Regions from separate parts of the Nonomuraea sp. NPDC049400 genome, predicted to be linked through region 3. Evidence: riboswitches for the same ligand, from Rfam matches in the RefSeq annotation. Region 3 holds a riboswitch; each other region holds the start of a gene.
The links. A riboswitch is a leader RNA that binds a small molecule or an ion and turns the genes downstream of it on or off. The one in region 3 is predicted to bind cyclic di-AMP.

Region 1 (5,628 bases), on a different contig from region 3:
GACCGTGCGCGGCCTGCTCGGCGACGGCCGCCAGGTCTCGGTCTCCGGCACGCTCTCCGGCCCTCGCCAGATCACGAAGATCGTCGAGGTCAACGGCTACGAGATGGAGATCGAGCCGACGTCCCACCTGGCGTTCTTCACCTACACCGACCGTCCCGGCATCGTCGGCGTGGTCGGCCGCCTCCTCGGCGAGCACAGCGTCAACATCGCCTCGATGCAGGTGGCCCGCTCCACCAAGGGCGGCAAGGCGCTCATCGCGCTGACCGTCGACTCGGCGATCCCGGCCGAGGTGATCGACCAGATCGTGAGCGAGATCGGCGCTGAGAGCGGCCGCTCGGTGGATCTGGAGGACTGACCGCCCTTTCCGGCCCTGGGGCCGCCACCCGGATCGTTCCGGGTGGCGGCCCTTTGCGTCTCAGCATGCGAGATAGTAGGACATCCAACGAGATTGCTGAGGTACTGTTACTGGAAATGCGCCAGGTTCTCGTACTTATTACCTGCCGCGGCGGGGCCTGTTAGGGCAGGTCGACGACTCGCCGCGGTGAGTGGCGTTGTGTGTCGGCCAGTAAGTCCCATTCGCCCGGTCCGTGATCCGGACCCTGCGAGAGCAGGCTCGGTCGGATTTGCGCTGTGATGGATCCGCAGCGAAGCGAGGACATCCATCACAGCCCTCCGAACGGGTTCGGCAATGAAACGCAGTCCGACGTCCCTCTGGAACGCTCGCGAAATGAGATGAGTCACATGTACGAGATGTATGCCTGGAACCGTTCGGAAGAGCACGAGGACGAGGCCGCGGAGGCCGTGCAGACCGCCCTGGACCGCCGGGACAACGGCGGGGCTCCTCAGAACTCGAGCCGGTAGAACACCGCCGACCGTTTCACGCCCGGTATCGCCCCGGCGACCCAGGCCGAGATCCGGTGCGGCGGCGACAGGCGGTCGAACCCGCCGATGTCGAACGCGCTCACCGCGCTCACGCAGCGCAGCCTCGGATGGATCGACACCAGCTCGCCGGGGCCGTCGATGCCCCAGTGGAGCGTGGCCCCGGCCTTCCGCACGGGCCTGTTGAGCTTCTGCAGCCGGACGCCGAGCCTGCTCATGGCGTCGAAGACGACCTGCCCGCCGGGGAAGCGGTCCACGATCGCCCGCAGCAGTGCCCGGCCGTCGTGCGGGTGGAGGTAGTAGACCAGACCTTCGGCGACGACCAGCGCGGGAGCGTCGTCCGGGACCTGCTCCAGCCACTTCAGGTCGGTGACCGACGAGCCGATCACGCGGTGGCCCGGCCGCTCGGGGAACAGCCGGCCGCGCAGCTCGACGACCTCGGGATAGTCCACGTCGTACCAGCGGACGGTGGGCGGCGGCGCCAGCCGGTAGAAGCGGGTGTCGAGGCCGCAGCCCAGGTGGAGCACGGTGGCTTCGGGGTGCGTGGCGAGGTACGCGGCGGCCCACCGGTCGATGAAGCGGTCCCTGAGCGCGACGGCGGCGGCCAGGGCGGGGCTCATGCCGGTCTTGCGGAAGTCGAAGTCGATCCTGCCGACCGCTTCGAGGGCCATGTCGTCGCCGAGAATCGGGTGCCGTGATCTCGCGTCGAGCGCGCGTCCGTACAGGGTGGCGAGGAGCGTCGCCTTCTCCTCGGTGAGTTGCACCTTTTCTGGCGCCATGCCTCAACGCTAACGCCGCGCGCGCCGGCGCGAGCGCGCCCAGCAAGGCCGCGTTGTGCGCGCCGCCGCCCCGCGCAGGGGCGACGATCGATGACGACAGCGCCACGGCTACGCCGCCGATGCGCTTGACGAGCTATTTCCCGCGCACAGTGCGGAGACGGGCGCCGTCGTCTCGATGTCGCCTTGCTGACGTGCGGCGCGCCTCCTACACGGTCGCCTTGAGCGTGGCGGGCGCCGGGGCGCTGAGCTGCTCTTTCAGCTTGCCCCAGAGGCGCACACCCTTGGGGTCGGGGCGGACGGCGCCCACGAAGGAGTTCCTGCGCCAGGCGTTCAGGCGCTCCTCCTTGACCACGTCACCCGTGCGCGGCGCGTGGACCATGTAGCCGGGGCGGGAGATCATCCCGACGTGCCCGAGGTTGTGGAAGAAGACCAGATCGCCGGGCTTGAGGTCCTTCCAGGCGATCTTCTTGTCGAACGCGGCGTACTGTTCGCGCGCGGTGCGGGGCAGCTCGATCCCCCCGTGCTGGTACGCCCTGAGCATGAGCCCGGAGCAGTCATATCCGCTCGGGCTGGCGCCGCCCCACACGTACGGGGTGCCGCGCTTGCTCATGGCGAAATTGAGGGCGATCTTCCAGGCGGGCTTCGGCGCCTGCTGTTGCCGGATGCGTTTGATGTCCGCGCCGGTCAGGGTGGTGGGGTCGGTCAGAGTGGTGGGGTCGTCCTTGGGGGCTGCCTGGGCGGGGGTGGCCAGAATGAGCCCGACGGCGCCCGCCGCCAGGGCAATGGCAATGCGAGACAGGGGTCTGTCCTTCCATGCGGCCGGCCGGGTTAGCTGACGGGCTCGGGCCTGGAAGTAGCCCTACGGCATGGGGGTGCCGATTCGCCCCAGGGGGAAAGTGGGTCCCCGGCTCCACGCAACCGCTGCGTGGATTAGGCTCGACGGACTCTAACGAAACGGTCAAAGGATGGCAATAGGGGCAAAACGGACGTCCGGGAAATGAGAACCGAAGTCCGATAGATGAGATGGAGTGTTCGTCAGTCGAGACGACGCGGTAAGGTACGGCTCATGGAGTCGCGTAACATCCGTCTGGCAGTCATCCCCGGTGATGGCATCGGCACCGAGGTCGTGGCCGAGGGCCTCAAGGTCCTGGAGGCAGTGGGCACGAAGATCGAGCCCACGCATTATGACCTCGGCGCCGCACGCTATCACCGCACCGGCGAGACCCTGCCCGACGCGGTGCTGGAGGAGCTGCGCGGCTACGACGCGATCCTGCTCGGCGCCGTGGGCGACCCCAGCGTCCCGCCGGGCATCCTCGAGCGCGACCTGCTGCTCAGGCTGCGCTTCGAGTTCGACCACTACGTCAACCTGCGCCCGGTCAAGCTGTTCCCCGGCGTGGAGACCCCGCTGGCCGACACGCCCGCAGAAGACATCGACATGATCGTCGTCCGTGAGGGCACCGAGGGCCTCTACGCGGGCACCGGCGGCGTCATGCGGCGCGGCACGCCGCACGAGATCGCCACCCAGGAGTCGCTCAACACCGCCCACGGTGTCGAGCGCGTCGTGCGCTACGCCTTCGAGAAGGCCAAGTCGCGCCCCCGCAAGAAGCTGACCCTCGTCCACAAGACCAACGTGCTCACCTACGCCGGCGACCTCTGGCAGCGCACGGTCAACCGCGTGGCGGAGGAGTTCCCCGAGGTCACGACCGACTACTGCCACATCGACGCGGCCTCGATGTTCTTCGTGAGCCAGCCCGAGAGGTTCGACGTGGTCGTCACCGACAACCTGTTCGGTGACATCATCACCGACCTCGGCGCGGCCATCGCCGGCGGCATCGGCCTGGCGGCCAGCGGCAACATCAACCCCGAGCGGACCGCCCCCAGCATGTTCGAGCCGGTGCACGGCAGCGCGCCCGACATCGCCGGCCAGGGCAAGGCCGACCCGACCGCGACCATCCTGTCCGTCGCCATGCTCCTCGACCACCTCGGGCTGCACGCCGAGGCGGCCAAGGTCGAGCAGGCGGTCGCCGACGACATCCTCGAGCGGCTGACCGGCTGGACCGGCCGCACCACTCACGAGATCGGTGACGACATCACCGCGCGAGTATCCGGCTAGGGACCGCCTAGCCCCGCAAGCGCCTGGTGGTCCGCAGAGGACCGCCGGGCGCTTTTTCGCGTCCAAACGGCCTAACCACCCCATCGGCCGCTTGCCATCCCATATAGCGAGACAATAAGAAGTACGGGGCTGCTTGCGAGCAGTGCCACCCGCCACCGCCTATCCGCAGTCTTCTGTAGATTTGGGCAGATTTCGCAGAGAGAAGGACCTCCGTCATGACCATCGCTCAGAAGCTCAGCTTCGACGTGCAGCTATCCGACCACGCTCGCACCGCGGCCGAGCGGGAGCAGGTACTGGCGAACCCCGGTTTCGGGCAGATCTTCACGGATCACATGATCTCGATCGACTACACCGAAGGGCAGGGCTGGCACGACGCCAAGCTCATGCCGTACGGCCCGCTCTCGCTCGACCCGGCCACTTCGGTCTTCCACTATGCGCAGGAGCTGTTCGAGGGGCTCAAGGCGTATCGCCAGGTCAACGGCTCGATCGTGACGTTCCGCCCGTACGCGAACGCCGCCCGTTTCAACCGCTCGGCCGTCCGGATGGCCATGCCGGAGCTGCCCGAGGAGACGTTCGTGGAGTCGCTCGAGCTCCTTGTCGACACCGACAAGGAGTGGGTGCCCACGACCGAGGGCCACAGCCTCTACCTGCGCCCCTTCATGATCGCCACCCAGGCGGGGCTGGGCGTGAACTACCCGTCGAAGTCGTACAAGTACCTGGTCATCGCCTCCCCGGCGGCCTCGTACTTCACGGGTGGCGTCAAGCCGGTCTCGGTGTGGCTGTCCACCGAGTACACGCGTGCCGCCCCCGGCGGCACGGGCTTCGCCAAGTGCGGCGGGAACTACGCTGCCGCCTTCGTGGCGCAGCGGCAGGCGGTGGAGAACGGCTGCGACCAGGTGGTGTGGCTGGACGCCCACGAGCACAAGTACGTCGAGGAGATGGGCGGGATGAACCTGTTCTTCGTCTTCGGCGACAAGCTCGTCACCCCTGCCCTGACCGGCACCCTGCTGCCCGGCATCACCAGGGAGTCGATCCTGGAGCTGGCCGGCGATCTGGGTCTGGAGACCGAGGAGCGCCTCATCTCGGTCGACGAGTGGCAGGCGGGGTGCGAGTCCGGTGAGCTCACCGAGGTGTTCGCGTGCGGGACGGCGGCCGTGGTGACGCCGGTGGGTTCGGTGCGGGGCGCCGACCGCTCCTGGACGATCGGCGACGGCACGCCGGGTCCCGTGACGATGCGGGTGCGCGAGGACCTCGTGGGCATCCAGTACGGCGCCCGCCCCGACCCGCACAACTGGATCCACAAGATCGCCTAACCCGCGGTGGCCGGGTCTCCCGGGACCCGGCCACTCCGGTGCCGACGCCGGCCCCGCGAAGGACGCGCTGCGCTAGTTCTTCCTGATCAAGGTCATCCCGTCCGCCACGGGCAGCATGAGCACGGTCACCCGCGGATCCTCGATCACCAGGTCGTTGAACTGCCTGATCTCCACGGTCGTCACCTCGTTGTGCGCCGGGTCCGCCACGTGCCCCCTGCGCAGCGTGTTGTCCGCCACGATCAGCCCGCCGGGCCGCAGGCGCTCCATGAGCAGCTCGTAGTAGCCGGGGTAGTTGCCCTTGTCGGCGTCGAGGAACGCCAGGTCGATGGGCTGGTCGAAGGCGGCCAGCGTCTCCAGCGCGGGCCCGAGCGTCAGCGTCACCCGGTCGGCCACCCCGGCCTTCTGCCAGTAGCGGCGGGCGATGGACGTCCACTCCTCGCTGACGTCGAAGCAGTGCAGCCGCCCGCCGGACAACCCCCTGGCGATGCACACGGACGAATAGCCGGTGAACGTCCCGACCTCGACGGCCACCTGGGGGGCCACG
Region 2 (5,628 bases), on a different contig from region 3:
TTCAAGCACGACTCGTTCGAGGACCAGGAGCTGGTGGAGCCCGTCTTCGCGCGCGGCGCCCGCGCGCTGGCCGACCGGCTCGGGGCGGCGCTGGTGATCGACGACGTGCGGGCGGGGTTCCGGATCGACCTGCGCGGCTCCTGGGAGCCCTATGGGGTACGCCCCGACCTGACGGCCTGGTCGAAGGCCATGGCCAACGGCTACCCGATCGCGGCCGTCACCGGCACAGACGCGCTGCGCGGACCGGCGCAGACGCTGTATTCCACGGGCTCGTTCTGGTTCTCGGCGGTCGCCATGGCGGCGGCCAAGGCGACCATCGAGACCCTGCGCGACACGGACGGCATCGGGGCCATGGAGCGGGCCGGCACGCAGCTCCGCGAGGGGCTGTACGCGCAGGCCAAGTCCCACGGGTTCGTGGTGAACCAGACGGGACCGGTGACGATCCCGTGGCTCAGCTTCGACGGGGACGCCGATCTCTCCGTCGCGATGTACTGGAGCGACGCCTGCCTGCGGCACGGGGTCTACCTGCACCCGTGGCACAACTGGTTCATGTCGGCCGCGCACACGGAGGCGGACGTGGCGAAGGCCCTGGAGGGCACGGATCAGGCGTTCGCCGAGACCCGCGCCCACTTCGGCTAGGCCCGCTCCCCCACGGAACCGGGCTAGGCGGCGGTGAGCTTGGCGATCTCCGCCACGATGGCGGGCCAGAGCGGGCGCGGCAGGTCGTGGCCCATGCCCGGGTAGGTCACCAGGCGAGCGCCGGGGACGGCGGCGGCCGTGGCGTGGCCGGCGGCGACCGGGATGAGCTGGTCGACCTCCCCGTGCAGCACCAGCGTGGGCACCTGTACGCCCGCGAGCAGCGCCGTGCGGTCGCCCGAAGCCATGATCGCGGCGAGTTGCCTGGCCGTGCCGTCGGGGTCGAAGCAGCGGTCGAACGCCAGCCCGGCCAGCTCGCGGATCCTCTCGCGGTCCAGCTCGTATCCGGGCGAGCCGAGGACCGACCAGGTCTGCACCGCCTGGGCGAGCACGGCTTCGCGGTCGGCCGGGGGCCTGGCCATGAGGGCGGCGAGCGCGGTCTCCGTCGGCGGGGCCACCGAGGGGCCGGGCGTGGACATGATCGAGGTCAGGGTCAGCACCCGGTCCGGGTGGCGGATGGCCAGGGCCTGGGCGATCATGCCGCCCATCGAGGCGCCGACCACGTGCGCGGCGGGCCATCCGAGTGCCTCCATGAGCCCCGCGGCGTCGTCGGCCAGATCGTCCAGCAGGTACGGCGAGGGCGCCCCAAAAGTGGGAGCGCCCTTGTCGTGGAAGTGCGTGGACAGGCCCGCGTCGCGGTTGTCGAACCGTACGACGTGGTGTCCCTGCTCCGCCAGCAGCTCGCAGAGCCCTTCGTCCCAGTGGATGAGCTGCGCGCCGAGGCCCATGATGAGGAGCAGGGGACGGCCCTCGTGCAAACCGAAACTCTCGTAGGCGATTTCGATGCCGTTCGCGGCTACCCGGGTGGTCACGAGGACCAGAATGACATTCTGGTAGCGACCCGTAAAGCCCGTGAAGTCAGAGATTCATGAGGCCGCGGATGCGGTCGCTGGTGAGCGCCGCGCTGCCGCCGGCCACGGCCACGGCGCCGGCCAGGACGGCGGCCGTGGTCTTCGAGAACGAGGTGGGCGCGGTCTCGGTGGGCGCGGTCTCAGCGGCCGCGGGCGGCGGCTCGGCCGGGTTGTTGTCCTGCTCGGCCCAGGCGCGGGTCGAGAACGGAACGGGGTAGTTCTTCTTGCCCGGACCCTTGCCCCACTTGGTGATGACGTAGTCGACCTTGATGTGCCCCTGGCCACCGTTGCCGTCGACATGCAGCGTGTCGGAGTTGAACGTGCCGCCGGTGAGCTCCGCGAACGTCTTGGCGTCCAGGTCCAGCATGATCCCGCGGTTGGAGGGCACGCCCGGGCCGCGGTCGCCGACGAAGAACGGCATCTTCTTGCCCTTGTAGACCACGTAACCCTCGGTCATGAGCGGCCAGCTCGGGCTGGCGGCCAGGCCCTTCTGCATGGGCTTGCCGCTGGCGGGCAGCCCGGTGTCACCTGCGCGGCCGGAGGCGTCGTCCCAGAAGTACGAAGCCGTTGTCGAGCCCTTGAGCAGGACCTTCTCATCATCGTTCGAGTCGGCGTGAGCCGCGGTGCCGGCGACGGCGAGCGCACTTACGGTGCAGGCGGTGAGCAGGACAAGAGAACGCAGGCCAAAACGTGCAGACATGAAAAGTAAAGTCCTTCGCGACGGGGGCAGGGAGTTGCGCTCGCTCGAAAAAGGGCGTAGCTAGGCAGAGCACCTGGCAAAGGGGAGATAGCTACGCGGAGCGCGAAACGAGCCTGAGGAAGGGACCGCTCAGTAGGCGGCGGCTATCACGCTGTCCGGGGGTGCGACGCGGTCGGGCATGCGGTTCATATGTCCTCTCCATCTCGCCTACCGGGTTAGCTGGCGGGTTCGGGCGTGGAGATGCCCTACCGACACGTGGTCGGATTCACCCCAACTGCGATGGGTCCCCGGTTCCCGAGTGATCGGGATTCGGCGCCAGCCGGCTGTCCCTCCTGGGTGAGGTCCACGCCACCGGCTGTGAATTGGGCAACACTCTAACCACGCATTCCGGACATACGCAAACACTTCGTCATGAATCGGGCAGAAGATCTACCTTCCCGCACAAAGAAAAAAGGGGGCACGGCAGTGCCGTACCCCCCTGGGAAATCCCAGCCTCAGCCGCCGCTCTTGCGCCTGAACGATCTTTTACTCGCAGCCGGACCGTGCGACCCATGGATCTTCGACGGGTCACCGCCCCTGCCACCCGCGCCCGAGCCCGCGTGCTGGTTGCGCTTGCGCTCCAGCGCCTCGCGGAACTTGCGCTTCATCTCGTCCTCGGGAGTTTCGCTGACTTCCTGCTCCGGTGTATCCGCCATGAGGACCTCCATGGTGTTGGGGACAGTCACAGCTTCGCATGGCCCCGCTTATGACGCGAAACCGGCTTCCCCACCGGCTTTGCGGGACTGCACTGCCACCCACCCGACAACGTTCAGTCGAGGGTGAACGCCATCAGGCGGAACACCGGGTCCGGGCCTGAGCAGCCCTGCCCGTGTCCCACGAATCGGGTCTCGCCGCTCGGCCGGAGCCCGTGTCTGGCCGCCTCCTCGACGACCAGGCCGGCCCGGTCGGACGGCTCCCTGCGCCCTCCCGTACCGTGCGCGGCTCCCTTGTCGACCGTCGTGACGAAAACTCCGCCTGGCCGCAGCACGCGGGCGGCCTCGGCGATCACCGGGCGGGCGTCGTCCAGCAGGTGCAGCAGCCAGATGGTGGTGACCGCGTCGACCGAGCCGTCGCGTACGGGCAGCGTACGGGCGTCGCCCAGCACGACGTCCACGCGCCCGGCGGCGATCCGCGCCATCCCCGCGGAGGCGTCCACCCCGAGCACCCGCAGCCCCCGACCGGCCAGCTCCCTCGTCACGAGCCCGGTGCCGCAGGCGATGTCGAGCAGCGTGCCACCGGATACGAGGCGGCGCACGGCGTCGGCGGCGGCCACGGCACGCGGCAGCCCGCCCCGGGTCTCGTCGTAGTGTTCGGCCTCGAGGTCGTAGTCGAGCACTGCCGGTCCTCCTGGCGTCGGGGTGCTGCCGGACAAGATACGCCTAGGTAAAAGGGAACCGTTCGGTTCCTGGTGTTGGGTTGGAGCAGCTCAGGAAATAGACCCGGCATGATGGTCAAGCCCCCGGTCCTGCCATGAGCCTCCTCGGCCGTGACCTGGCGGTGGATCTGGGAGGCACGAGCACGCGCATCTATGCCCGGGGCAAGGGCATCGTGCTCGACGAGCCCTCGGCTGTCGTGCTCGACGACCGCACCGGCAAGGTCATCGCGTACGGCGCGGACGCGACCGACGGCGAGACGTGCTGGCCGGTCAGCGGCGGCCTGCCGGTCGACGGCGAGCTCACCTGGCGCATGGTCAGGCACTTCCTGAGCAAGGTGCAGCGCAATCCGTTCGCCAGGCCGCGCCTGGTCATGGCGCTGCCCGACAGCTCCACCCCGATCGAGCGGACGGCGCTGAGCGACCTGGCGTTCGAGGCGGACGCCAGGCGGATCGAGCTGATCCCGCACTCGCTCGCGGCGGCGCTCGGCGCCGGACTGCCGGTCGACAGCTTCGCGGGGCACATGGTGATCGACATCGGGCGCGACTCCGCCAGGATCGCCGTGCTCTCTTCCGGGGCCGCCGTGGCCACGACGGCCGTCCCCGGCGGCGGCGAGGCCGTCAACAGGGCCATCGTCCGCCTGGTCGAGCACAAACACTGCCTCCTCCTCGACGAGCACGAGGCCGAGTCGGCCAAACGCCACATCGGCGCCGAGTGGGAACCGCTGAACCGGCACGTGACGATGCGTGCCCGTGACCCGGACACCGGCCAGGAGCGCGAGGTACGGCTGCCGGTCCAGCAGGTTTACGAGGCGACCAGGCAGCCGGTCGAGGCCATCGTGCGGGCGGCGATGGACACGGTCGAGCGATGCCCGGCCGAGCTCGCCGCGGACCTCGGGGGGCGGGGCGCGGTGCTGGTAGGAGGCGGCGCGCTGCTGCGGGGGCTCGCGCGGCGGCTGCGGGCGTCGTTGCGAATGCCGGTACGGAGGGCGGAGCGGCCCCTGGAGTGCGTGGCCCTCGGCCTGGGCCGGTTCGTGGACGACCTGGGCCTGATCGCCCGGCTCCGCAACGCCCTCGCCTGGGCCGGGCCGGACAAGTGACCGCTCAGCCGAGCCAGGCGTCGCGTCCGAGCCCCCGACGCGCATGAGACGGCGCACCCAGGCCGTGCGGCGTGGTCGAGTGCGAGTGCGCGGGGCCGGGGGCCGAGCGGCGTGGTCGTGTGCGAGTGCGGGGGCCGTGCGGCGTCAGGGGGTGGAGAGGGCTTCGGTCGGGGACAGGCGGGAGGCGCGGATCGCCGGGTAGAGCCCCGCTGCCGCGCCGATGACCAGGGTCGCCGCGAGGCCGCCGACGGTGGCCCAGGCGGGCACCACCGAGGGCCAGCCGCTGTACAGCGCGTACCCCATCGTGACACCCGTCCCCAGCAGGATCCCCCCACCCCCGCCAAGAGCCGACAGCAGGAGCGACTCCGCGAGGAACTGGGTGCGGATCTGGCCGCGCGTGGCTCCGAGGGAGCGGCGCAGGCCGATCTCCGCGCGGCGTTCCAGCACCGAGATGACCATGGTGTTGGCCACGCCGACCCCGCCCACGAGCAGCGCCACCGCGCCCACCCCCAGCAGGAGGTTGGCGAACGCCTGGCTGGTCGCCTGCTTGGCGGCGAGGGCGTCGGAGGGCCGGGAGACGTCCACCTCGTTGGGCGCCTCCGGGTTGGCGGTCCCGGCCAGCACCTGGCGTACGGCCTCCAGCTTGGCCTCGTCGGAGCGGGTGTAGAGCGTCGTCGGGTGTCCGTCGAAGCCCAGCCTGGACTCCGCCACCGGCCAGCCGACCAGGACGCCGCTGTCCAGGTCGGTGGCGAGCGCCACCGGTTCCAGGACCCCGATGACCGTGAAGCGGATCCCTCCCACCACGACCTGCGTGTCGGGCGAGGCCGAGCCCACGCCGAGCCGCTGGGCCGCCAAGGAGCCGAGCACGGC
Region 3 (5,628 bases):
AGCTGGAGGCCGAGCTACGCTCGATCACCCCTCTCGCCTCATAGGTGACATGCCCTCTCGCCCGCGGGGCACGGGGAGGCATTCGGGGAGCCGGGGGCAGGCGGGGCAGGATCTCCGCGGCGCAGGCCGTCGCAACCGAGGCACAAGTGGATCACCAGTGGGCTCTGTGATGCTCCGCGGGTAAGCGAAAACGCGTCGCAGGAGACACACACATGAGGAAGAAGGCGTTATCCACCGCGGCAGCCGCCCTGACCGCACTGGCGGCCGTGACCGTGGCAGCTCCCGCACCCGCGTCCGCCGCGGCCGTGACGATCAACGTCGAGCGCGCCCACGCCGAGACGGTGCGCGAGTGGATCGACCCGTTCACCTGTCCGACGAACACGGTGCTCACCGGCCGCTCGCACTACGGCGACGAAAACGCCCCCACCACCTACTACTGCAGCTTCATCTTCATCAACGGCGAGCAGGCCCAGGTGTATCTGGGCGACTGGACCTCCCGCCAGAAGGAGAGCAGGTCCGACTACAGCGCCCCCGACCACCACGCGGTCGCCGGCAGGTGGCACGAAGGCGACGAGAACGGCTACACGAGGTACCGCACCGCCACCATCTACTGGCGGGGCCAGCGGGTGCTGTTGGCCAACGGGGACATCAGCGGTGCGTACAGGGAGAGCAGCCATACCTGGCACGCGGACGAGAACAAGGTCATGACCGGTCGTCTGCACAACGGGGACGAGAACGGCAATACCTGGTACCGGTTCGCCACCGTGACCTTCGCGGGCTGATCCCGCCGACCGCCGCCGCCTCGCGCGTGATCGCACTTCGAAAGGAACCGAAGACATGAGAACGTACGGCAAGGCCCTGTCCGTCGTCGCCGTGGCCGCCGCCCTGTCGGCCACCACCATGGCCTCTCCTGCCTCGGCGGAGGTGACGATCAAGATGGAACGCGTCTACACCGAGACCGTGCGGGAATCGAGGGGCACCCAGTTCACCTGCCCGCCGAACCAGGTGCTCACCGGCCGCTCGCACTACGGCGACGAGGATGCCCCCACCACCTACTACTGCAGCCGGATTCTGATCAACGGCGAGCAGGTCCAGGTGCACGCCGGAGACTGGACCTCCCCCCAGAGGGAGAGCAGGTCCGACTACAGTGCTCCCGACAACCAGGTGGTCGTCGGCAGATGGCACCAGGACGACGAGAACGGCGACACGAGGTACCGCAGCGCCGCGCTGTACTGGCAGGGACAGCAGGTGCGGCTGAGAGACGGGGACACCAGCGGTGAGTACAAGGAGAGCAGCCACAGCTGGCAGGCAGGGTACGGCAAGGTCATGACCGGTCGTATCCACTACGGGGACGAGAACGGCAAGACCTGGTACCGGTTCGCCACCGTGTCGTTCGAGGGCTGATCTCCCGCGCAGGTCCCGCTCTGGGGGAGGGGCGAATCGGTGGACGTCAGGAGCGCGCGAGCGCCTCACCGGCGTCCACCGTTCTCACCTTGCTCTGCTCAGACAGCGCGGCGGCCCAGGCCGCGCAACTGGTCGGCGGTCAGCGCGGAGACGTTCTGGTCGATGGGGGACTCGGTGTACTGGTGGATGGTCCAGGACTTCCAGTCGGCGGGCGGGGTGACCGCTCCCTTGGCCTTGCTGTAGTGGGCGACCCACAGCGGGTATTCGGCCAGGCCCTTGCCGTAGGTGTTGGCGAAGTTCCAGCCGCTGTAGAACATCGGGGTGATTCCGGTCTTGGTCTTCACGTACGACAGCCACTCCTTGGCCCAGGCGTTGACCTCGGCGACGGACTGGCCGTCGGTGGTCTCCAGGTCGAGGACCAGCAGGTCGCCGGGCTTGGCGGGCTGCGAGTTCACCGCGGACAGGAAGTGCTCGGCCTCCGCGATGGGGTCGTTGCCGGGGTGGCCGTAGTGGTAGGCCCCGCGGACGATGCCCTTCTTGCCCAGCTCGCGCCAGTGCCTGGCGAAGGAGGCATCGCGGAAGCTCGTGCCCTCCGTCGCCTTGATGATGCCGAACTGGGCCTCGCTGGCATTCCAGTCGTACAGGGGCTCGTAGTTGGAGATGTCCAGACCGTAGGTGAGAGGTCCGCTCTCAGGGTGGGATTCGCGCGTCGGGACGTGGCCGGCGTCCGATGCGAACGCCGTGGTGGCCACGCCCGCGATGGCGGTGGTTCCGGCGAGGATCGCACCGGCGACGGCGAAGCTGAGGCGCTTGGTGTGGGGATCGAGGCGATTCTTGAGGGTGTGGGCGATTGCGGCAAGCCGAGGCTCGGGCATGACGACATTGACTCCTTGCTTCCATGCCGCCTACCGGGTTAGCTGACGGGTTCGGGCCTGGAAGTGCCCTACGGGCGCAGCCTGGGCTGGCGTCCGATTCACCCCAAATGATGGGTCCCCGGCTCCGCGAGGCGCGGATTCGGCGGCCGTACACCGCCCCGGAGGGCAAGCGCACGGTCCGGTCAACCAAGCGGCAACGATGCGGCGAAAGCTCGTCACATCTATGTCGCGATGAGGCAAAAGATAGACATATGTCCATAGATAGCGCAAATAGGGCAAATTGGATTCGCGGATGCCGGCCACTGAACGGCACTGAAGCGCCGTGCCTGTAGGGGTTGTGGGACTTGGTAAAAATTTGGGGGCCGCCGACACAGATGGGGCGAAGTATTCTGGCGTTCCTATTGTGAACGTGCACCATTCCACGGGTCAGGGTGATGCGGTTGACGCCATGAGGCCCGTCTCCCCGCCGCATCGGCGAGATCGCCGGTCCTGGGGGATGATACGCCCGCGTTGTTCACAGGTGCCGGTGCTTTCTATGCTCGGCGTGTGCTGGGAAGAGACGACGAGAGCCAACTGCTCGAGTCGTTGCTGCGGCACGCCGCCGAGGGACGCGGCGGCGGGGTGATACTGCACGGCGAGCCCGGGATCGGGAAGACCGCGCTGCTGTCACACACGTTGGAGCGGGCCGCCGGGTTCCGGGTGCTTCGCGCGGTCGGTGTCGCGCCGGAGGCCGAGCTCGCGTACGCGACGCTGCATCAGCTCCTGCTCCCCGTGCTCGGGCGTGCCCACGAGCTGCCGGGACCGCAGGCGCAGGCCCTGCGCGTCCTGTTCGGGCGCGCGTACGGCGCGCCACCCGATCCGTTCCTGGTGGGTCTGTCGACCCTGTCGCTGCTGTCCCTGACGGCCGGCGAGAAGCCGGTGTTGTGCGTCATCGACGACGCGCACTGGGCGGATCGGCCGACGCTGAAGACCCTGGCGTTCGTCGCCCGCCGGCTGGACGACGAGCCCATCGCACTGGCGCTGGCCGCGCGCGCCGACGAAGGCCACAGCACCGACCTGCCCGACCTGCGCCGCATCCCGCTCATGGGGCTCAAGCCCGAAGCGGCCAGGGCGCTGCTGGCCGAGCGCGCAGGCGGGCGGCGGCTCAGCGAGGGCGAGCGGGACCGCCTGCTGACCGTCACCGGCGGGAATCCCCTGGCCCTGCTCGAGCTTGCCGGAAGCAGGATCCCGCCGGAGGGCACACATGAGCCGCCGGCCATGACCGATCGGCTGCAGCGGTCGTTCCTGGACAGGATCCGAGCGCGGCACGCCGGATCATTGCCGCTGCTCCAGCTGATCGCCGCCGACGGCTCGGGCAGCGTCGAGACCATCGAGAAGGCGGCCACGTCCCTGGGGCTCGCCACCGACCCGCTGCACCGGGCCGAACTCGACGAGATCCTGACGTACGACGGGACGCGGCTGGTGTTCCGGCATCCGCTGATCCGATCCGCGGTCTACCACAGCGCCACGGGCAACCGGCGCGGCGCGATCCACCGTGCCCTCGCCGCGGCCTTCGACACCCCGGCCGACCAGCACCGCCACGCCTGGCACCTCGGGCAGGCCGCCGTCGGGCCCGACGAGCACGCCGCCGACCGGCTCGAGCGCTCGGCCGAACAGGCGGCCCTGCGCGGGGGCCCCGCCGCGGCCATGGCCGCGCTGTCGCGGGCGGCCGACCTCACGATTGACGGCCCGGGTAGGGGACGGCGGCTGTGGAGCGCCGCGCACGCCGCCGCACAGGGCGGGTTCACCGCCGCGGCTGCCGAACTGCTGGACCAAGCTGAGCGCGAGACCTCCCTGGACGAGACGGACCGGATCGCCGTGGCCGTCATGCGGGCCGTCGTGGCCGAGTTCGCCGGTTCCCCGCAGGACGCGATGGACCTCATCAAGCCCTGGATCCCGCGCGCGCTGCGGATCGACCGGCGCCGCTTCACCCCGACCGTCGCGATGTACGGCAACCTCGGTGTCCGCGCCGACCGGCCGCAGGCCTGGTCCGACCTCGCCGGCTGGCTCGACGAGATCACGCCGGCGCCGGACGACCCGGAGGACGCGGTGCTGCTGCTCCTCCGGGCCGCCGGGCGGGCACGCACGGGCCGCGACCCAGGACCGGTGGTGCGCGACCGCACAGCGGTCGAGTCGCTCACTGATCCGATCATGATGACCCTGGCCGGGTCGATCGCTCGCGCGCTCGGCGACCACGAGCTGAGCAGGCGCCTGTACCGCAATGCCGGGCAGCTGGCGCGCAACAGCGGTTCACTCGGCGCGCTCGCGTGGAACCTCGAGTACCAGGCCGCTGATGAGCTCTCGCGCGGCAGGCTGGAGCTCGCCGAGGCCCACGCCGAGGAGGGCTGCCAGTTCGCCGCCGAGGTCGGCCAGCCGAACACGGCCTGCCGCAACCGAGGGCTGCTCGCGCTGTGCGCCGCCATCCGGGGGCGGCCGGACGCCGGCGAGCTGGCCGCCGACGTGCTGGCCGAGGCGAGCGACCGCGACCTGGCCGACGCCAGGTTCTACGCCAGGCGGGCGCTCGGGCTCATCGAGCTGGTCGCGGGCAGGCATCGCGAAGCGGCGCGGCACTTCGAGTCGGTCGGCGGCTGGGACGCCGACACGCCCTCCGACCTGGCCATGGCAATCGTCCCCGACCTCGTCGAAGCCCTGGTCCGTGCCGGCGAGCGGGATCGCGCCGCCGCTGCCACGGCCCGCTACGCACACTGGACGGAACGCATCGCCTCACCGGAGCTCGGTGCCCTCACGGCCCGCTGCCGGGCGCTGATCAGCACCGACGGCGGCGCCGACGTCCACTACGCCGAAGGCCTGCGGCTGCACGCCATGTCCGACGCTCCGCTGGAGCACGCCCGGACGGAACTGCTGTTCGGCGAGCAACTGCGGCGTGAGCGGCGACGTTCCGAGGCCCAGGAACACCTGCGTGCCGCGGCGGAGACCTTCCGCCGCCTCGGCGCGCTCGCCTGGGCCGACCGCGCGCTGGGTGAGCTGCGCGCCACCGGGGAGTCGGCCCGGACCCGCATGCCTGAGGCGGACACGTTGAACACGCTCACCCCGCAGGAACTGCGCATCACGCTGGCCGTCGGAGAGGGACTGACCAACCGGGAGATCGCCGCGCAACTGTTCCTCAGCCCGCGCACCGTGGACTACCACCTGCGCAAGGTCTTCCAGAAGGCCGGCATCGCCTCGCGGGCCGAGCTCATGCGGCTGGTCCTCGCCGGCCGACCGGCCTGAGACCGGCGATTTCACTGATTCGGCGGCCGCTCGGGCCTTTCTAACGTTGACGACGTCACTTCCCTCGCGGGTCATGACG
Region 4 (5,628 bases), on a different contig from region 3:
ACGGCATCGCGAACACGTCGGCGGCGGCGTAGTAGCCGGGCAGGCCCGCGGCGGGCACCGTGCCGGTGAACCTGATCGACTCCTGCCCGCCCGCCAGCCGTTCCAGTGTCCTGCGGTGGGGGCCGCCGCCCACGAGCAGCAGCACCGCGTCCGGCACCGCCCGCAGCACCTCGGGCCAGGCCCTGATGAGCTGGTCCTGGCCCTTCCTCGGCACCAGCCGCGACACGCAGACGACCACCGGCCTGCTGTCGAGGCCCAGCTCGGCCTTCGGGGCGTCGGGGCGGAACTGGGTGACGTCCACGCCGGGCGCGAGCCGTACCAGCTTGTCGGGGGGGATGGCGGCGACCAGGCGCCGGCGCGTGTACTCGCCCAGGTAAGTGACCACGTCGGCGTGCGCGCCGATCCTGCGCAGCGCCGCGCGGAAGCCCGGCGCGCTCGCCCACGACGCCTCGTGGCCGTGCGTGAGCATCACCACGCGCCGCGCGCCCGCCGCGCGCAGGCGCGGCGCGAGCAGGCCGAGCGGCGCCGCCGCGCCGAACACCACGGTCTGCGCGCCGTGCTCGGCCACCAGCCGCGCCGCCCGGCGCGCGACGGCGGGGGTCGGCAACATGAGCCGCGTCGGATGCCGCACGATCGGGTACGGCTGGCGCTCGTCGAACTCCTCGCAGCCCGGCCAGGCGGGCGCGTAGACGGCCACGCCCGGCGTTCGCAGGGCGAGGCCGTGCACGAACGACTGGATGCCGCCGGGCCTGGGCGGGAAGTCGTTCGTGACGATGAGCACCTTGGGCACGCCGTCGGTCGCGGCATCGGTCACGGCACGTGTCACTGCACTGGTACGCCGTTCAGCTTGGCCCATGCGCGGGCCATGGCGATGCGCTCTGGGCTGGAGGGATGGGAGGCATAGAGCACATATTCCACCGCATCCGGCGACAAGTCGGAAACGTTGGTGACGGCGAGGCGCTTCTGCATCGCGACGAACGTGGCCGGATCGTGCGTCAGGTCGAGCGCGTGCAGGTCGGCCCTGGCCTCGATGTGGCGGCTGACCAGGTTTTGAGCGGGGCCCATGAGCAGTGAGCCGATGGTCATCAGGCCCATGATCGCGCCGACCGCGCGCGGGTCGCCGATCGACGTGACGCCGGCGCGGCGGCGTACCGGGTCGAACACCAGGAACAGCAGGATGGCGCCCAGAGCGGCGCCCAGAGCGCCGATGAACGTGCCGTAGAGGACGTCGTTGTGCTTGGCGTGGCCCAGCTCGTGCGCCACGACCAGCTCGACCTCCGGCTGCGGGGCCTTGAGCAGCGTGTCGTAGACGACGATCCTGCGCGTGGCGCCGAAGCCGGACACGTACGCGTTGAGCGCCGTCGTCCGGCGCGAGGCGTCGGCGACCAGCACGTCCTCGACGGGCACGCCGTCGCGCTGCGCCATGGCGAGCAGGCTCGTGCGGAGTTGACCCTGCCGCATGGGCGTGAAGTCGTTGAACAGCGGCTCGAACACCACCGGATAGATGAACGACACCGCCAGCGTCAGCACGAACGCCCCGACGGCGGCGGGGATCCACCAGCGCCTGAACCTGCGGGCCAGCGCCACGAGCACGAGCAGCATGAGGCAGAGCAGGAACGCCTCGACGCCGATGTTCTTCAGCCGGTCGCCGGTCCAGGACCCCCAGTCCTGGGTGGACAGTCCGTAGTCGCGCAGCAGCGTCTCGAACCAGATGCCGAGCGGCAGCTTGACCAGCTCGACGATGGCGGTGATGACGACGACGCCGAGCACCACCCGTACCCACCAGGGGCCCTTGAGCCAGCCCACCGCCCTCGCGCCGAACGGGGTGGCCACGAGCAGCCCGGCGAGGACGAGTGTGAGCGCCAGCGACAGGTAGCTCGGCACGGTGGTGGCCGCGTCGAACGCCTTGCTTCTGGCGATCTGCGCGGCGGTGAAGTCGCGCGCGGGGTCTGGCGGACCGGAGGCCAGGATGCGCCAAGGGGTGCTGAAGGCGGCCACGGCCAGAATGATCAGGCCGAGCAGCACGGCCGCCGCCCCCGCCTGCCGCCTCAGCCGCCGCTCATCCGCGGCTTCGCGCGGTCCGTCCCCGTTCACGGACACACCCTCCCCATACCCCTCATCTGCCGCCGCCCCCTGTCCGGCGCTTACCCCCTCGACGTCGTCCGTATCTCGCTGTTCGCCCATCAGCCTCCCCCTCACGCGAGCTGGTCTCGCACGTAGTCGCGCCACCGTGCGGTCAGCGTGGCCGCGGAGAGCCCCAGCGCGGCGAGTGCCTGGTCGACGCCGACTGCCCGGGCATCACGGTAGAGCCTCACCAGGGTCTCCTCACCGAACCGGTCAGCGAGGAAGCGACACGCGAGCCAGGCTTCCTGATACGCCCGCGCGAGCCGCAGGGGATCCCGCCCGTCGGCCGCGAAAGCGGCAGATCCGGGCAACTCACCCGGCAGACGGCCGGACCGCACCTCGGCGGCGAGCTCGGCGGCGGCGGTCCTCACGGGGAGCCCGGAGTCGCGGTATCCGACGTAGTCGGCGAACCCCTCGTAGAGCCAGACGGGCAGGCGGTCGGTGCCCGCCGCGACGTGGGTGAGCTCATGGGCCAGTACGACGTCCTTGCCGGTGGAGTTCAGCTTGGCGAAGAACTCGGGGACGATGATCACCCGGCCGCCGTCGGCCATCGCGGCCAGCCCGTCAACCCGCCCCACCCCGGCCAGCCGGGCCGCTTCCGCGGCGGAGCCGGGAACGACGATCAGCGGTCGTACTGGCCGGCCGAGCACGTCCGAGACCCGCTGCCCGGCCACGTCGGCTCTGCGTGCGAGTTCGCGGAGCTCACCGGGTGGGGTGTGGTGGCCGACGACGGCGGACCGCGCGCCGCGGACGACGACCGCGTCGTCACGCCACAGGTGGCGGGCCTCCGGCGGGAGGGCCGGCGAATCGGGGGTGGGGGCGCTGGCGGGGGCGACGGCGAGGAGCACGATGGAGACCACCGCGACCCGCCGACTCACCCACCTGGACACGATGCCCGATCGTAGTCGCCCCACAAGGGCCACATCCGCCGCTTACGTGTGCGCCGACGCGGCGGGACGAGCCCCGCCCGAACCAGCCGACGCAGCAGGACGAGCCCCGCCCGAACCAAAGGGTTCGGGCGGGGCTTGGTCACAGGCCGGGACGGACCGCGCCCACGAAGGACGCCTTACGCCATCCGCCCAGCTTGTCGATGCGCACCCGTTCGCCTGTCCGCGGCGAGTGGATCATCTTGCCCTTGCCGACGTACATGCCCACGTGGCCGAGCCCGTTGAAGAACAGCAGGTCGCCGGGCTGGAGGTGCCGCCAGGAGACCTTCTTCCTGATGCGGGCGAACTGGCTGCTCGCCACGCGCGGGAGCTTCACCCCGGCCTTCTTCCAGGCGTACTGGACGAGGCCGGAGCAGTCGAACGAACCAGGACCTGTGCCTCCGTACCGGTACGGGTCACCGATCTGGTTCTTGGCGGCTGAGACAGCCTTGCGGGCCTTGGACTTCTGCCGGGCCACCTTGACCGCCCTCAGCGTTGCGGCCTTGGCCGACGTCGAGGTCTGGGCGGTCGTGGCCGCCTTGGCCGTCGAGACCGACGTGCTGGTGGCCGCCTGAGCCGTTGGGGCATGGAGGACCAGACCTCCGGCCGTCACGGTCATCGTGAGCGCTACGCCGCTCATGGCAAAGCGGGACAGACGGGGGTTATGCAGGGAGGTAGACAGGATTTCTCCTTGACTCTTCCACGAATGCCTACCGGGTTAGCTGACGGATTCGGGCCTGGAAGTAGCCCTACGGCGCGGTCTACGCGCCGATTCACCCCTGATCCCTGGGAACTGGGATCGCTGGGTCCCCGGCTCCGTGCCTCCTGGCTGCACGGACTCGGCAGGCCACCGCCCGATCAAGAGGTTGATACGGGGATATGGGGCGGTGACCAGCGGATCTTTATCTGTCTCACATCGGTAGGGACCGATGCGGGTTCGCGGAGGACATGGCTCGTTCACCGCGACGTCGCCAGAAGCTACGCCGAACCGTCAAGAATCGGCAAAGCGAGACATGGGCTGTAAAGATCAGATAAAGGGGTCTGTAAGAGTGGAAATCGCTGCTGGAGCGCCAGGCTCTGTTATCGAAATGTGACACTGCTCACACTTCTTTTCGCAGGCGTTTGTCAGATCGCGATTGTCGCCTTTTTCACATTTGCCCCGCCGCAGCCATCTACTATGGTGCATAGAAGAAAGCGTGCGCGATCGTTCAGCCACTCACCGTTTGAGGACCGGGAAGCGCGCCTACGGGCGGACGACGCCCACGATGGGGCCGCCGTAGGAGGAGAGCTTGACGACTTTGACCACGTCGCCGGTTTGGGGCGCGTGGACGATGTCCCCGTTGCCGGCGTAAATGACGACGTGGCCCAGGCTCGAGGTGAAGATGAGGTCCCCGGGCTGGAGATCGTTCAAATCGACCCTGCGGTTGGCCCCCCACGCCCACTGCTGCCACGTCGTACGCGGCAACGACACGCCGCCGGCGCGCCATGCCGCCTGGGTAAGGCCCGAGCAGTCATAGCCTCGTGGACCGGTCCCGCCGTAGATGTACGGCTTGCCCACCTGGGCGTAGGCGAAGCGCAGGACGGCGGCGGCGTTGCCGGAGGCGGGGCCGCTGTACTTGATGCCGACGCTGTTCGGGTTGCCGGGATTGTAGGCGCCCAGTCGCCTCAGCAGCTTCTTCTGCTGGGCGATCAGCTTCAGGATCTCCGCGCGTTCCTTCTCGACGCCGTCCCGCTCCTTGTCCGCGACCTCCAGCGCCTCCTCCGCCTTGTCGCGCTCGGCCTTCAGCCCGCGGTTCTCACGGTCGAACGCGGCCAGCTTCTCCGCCCGCTCCTTCGACAGCTGCCCGGTCAGCGTCAGCGCCGTCAGCAGGGCCTCGGGGTTGTCCGTGCCGATCAGCCCGGGCAAGGAGGTCAGGTCGGTGCCGAGTTTGTAGCTGTTGACGGCCATGCCGATCACCTCGGCCCGCAGGTCCGCGACGGTCGCCAGCTTGCGCTTGTAGCTGTCGTTCAGCTTGGTGTAGGAGCTCTTGGCCTTCTTGTACCGCTCATTGGCCGTGTTGAACTGTTCGACGACCTTGTCGGCCTTGTCGTTGAGCTTCTCGAGCTTGGCCTTGGCCTGCCGGAGTGTGGGTTTGGGATCAGCGAGGGCAGGGCCTATCGGGGACAGGAGCAGCCCGAACGCGAGACCCGCGGCCACCGGCATCCTGCCAAACCTCACTGTGTCGCCTCCCAGGGATGATATCTGGGGCGAAATAGTACAGAAGTGGCGGGTGAGGCATCCCCTAAACGTGGCAAATCGTGATGGAGCGCCAACCCAGCCGGTCCGTAATCTAGGCCCGCCCCAGCCTGCGCAGCAGCAAGCCAGACGGAACGGGTCTGGCTCCCATCCGCCTGACGGACTCGGCCACCTCGCGGTCCGACGACACCACGGCGATGGCCCGGCCGGGCGGCTCGGCGCGGACGAGCTGGCGGATCAGGTCGTCGGCGATCTCCCCTGGGTCGCTGAACAGCACCCGCACCCCGCGCGGCGCCACCACCTGCACGGGGGCGTTGAGCTCCGCCCCGTCGAACACCACGG

Region 1: another riboswitch for cyclic di-AMP. It lies ahead of ACIBVN_RS36160 (C40 family peptidase); the one in region 3 lies ahead of ACIBVN_RS32310 (glycoside hydrolase family 25 protein).
Region 2: another riboswitch for cyclic di-AMP. It lies ahead of ACIBVN_RS15815 (hypothetical protein); the one in region 3 lies ahead of ACIBVN_RS32310 (glycoside hydrolase family 25 protein).
Region 4: another riboswitch for cyclic di-AMP. It lies ahead of ACIBVN_RS11565 (C40 family peptidase); the one in region 3 lies ahead of ACIBVN_RS32310 (glycoside hydrolase family 25 protein).

The regions. Positions count from the first base shown of each region.
Region 1 is NZ_JBITMP010000028.1:140,799-146,426, forward strand. It holds gene serA (phosphoglycerate dehydrogenase) at 1-355, shown strand, start outside; gene ACIBVN_RS36155 (class I SAM-dependent methyltransferase) at 843-1,658, opposite strand; gene ACIBVN_RS36160 (C40 family peptidase) at 1,864-2,268, opposite strand; cyclic di-AMP (ydaO/yuaA leader) riboswitch at 2,461-2,605, opposite strand; gene ACIBVN_RS36165 (3-isopropylmalate dehydrogenase) at 2,725-3,771, shown strand; gene ACIBVN_RS36170 (branched-chain amino acid aminotransferase) at 3,987-5,084, shown strand; gene ACIBVN_RS36175 (O-methyltransferase) at 5,157-5,628, opposite strand, start outside.
Region 2 is NZ_JBITMP010000009.1:95,213-100,840, forward strand. It holds gene ACIBVN_RS15805 (aminotransferase class III-fold pyridoxal phosphate-dependent enzyme) at 1-639, shown strand, start outside; gene ACIBVN_RS15810 (alpha/beta fold hydrolase) at 663-1,508, opposite strand; gene ACIBVN_RS15815 (hypothetical protein) at 1,555-2,247, opposite strand; cyclic di-AMP (ydaO/yuaA leader) riboswitch at 2,437-2,572, opposite strand; gene ACIBVN_RS15820 (DUF5302 domain-containing protein) at 2,742-2,942, opposite strand; gene ACIBVN_RS15825 (class I SAM-dependent methyltransferase) at 3,056-3,622, opposite strand; gene ACIBVN_RS15830 (rod shape-determining protein) at 3,757-4,758, shown strand; gene ACIBVN_RS15835 (ABC transporter permease) at 4,903-5,628, opposite strand, start outside.
Region 3 is NZ_JBITMP010000023.1:112,221-117,848, reverse strand. It holds gene ACIBVN_RS32325 (hypothetical protein) at 1-44, shown strand, start outside; gene ACIBVN_RS32320 (hypothetical protein) at 213-782, shown strand; gene ACIBVN_RS32315 (hypothetical protein) at 838-1,404, shown strand; gene ACIBVN_RS32310 (glycoside hydrolase family 25 protein) at 1,503-2,279, opposite strand; cyclic di-AMP (ydaO/yuaA leader) riboswitch at 2,292-2,434, opposite strand; gene ACIBVN_RS32305 (AAA family ATPase) at 2,826-5,549, shown strand.
Region 4 is NZ_JBITMP010000006.1:328,061-333,688, forward strand. It holds gene ACIBVN_RS11550 (glycosyltransferase family 4 protein) at 1-790, opposite strand, end outside; gene ACIBVN_RS11555 (M48 family metallopeptidase) at 823-2,094, opposite strand; gene ACIBVN_RS11560 (hypothetical protein) at 2,196-3,014, opposite strand; gene ACIBVN_RS11565 (C40 family peptidase) at 3,154-3,690, opposite strand; cyclic di-AMP (ydaO/yuaA leader) riboswitch at 3,743-3,905, opposite strand; gene ACIBVN_RS11570 (NlpC/P60 family protein) at 4,294-5,253, opposite strand; gene ACIBVN_RS11575 (NYN domain-containing protein) at 5,381-5,628, opposite strand, start outside.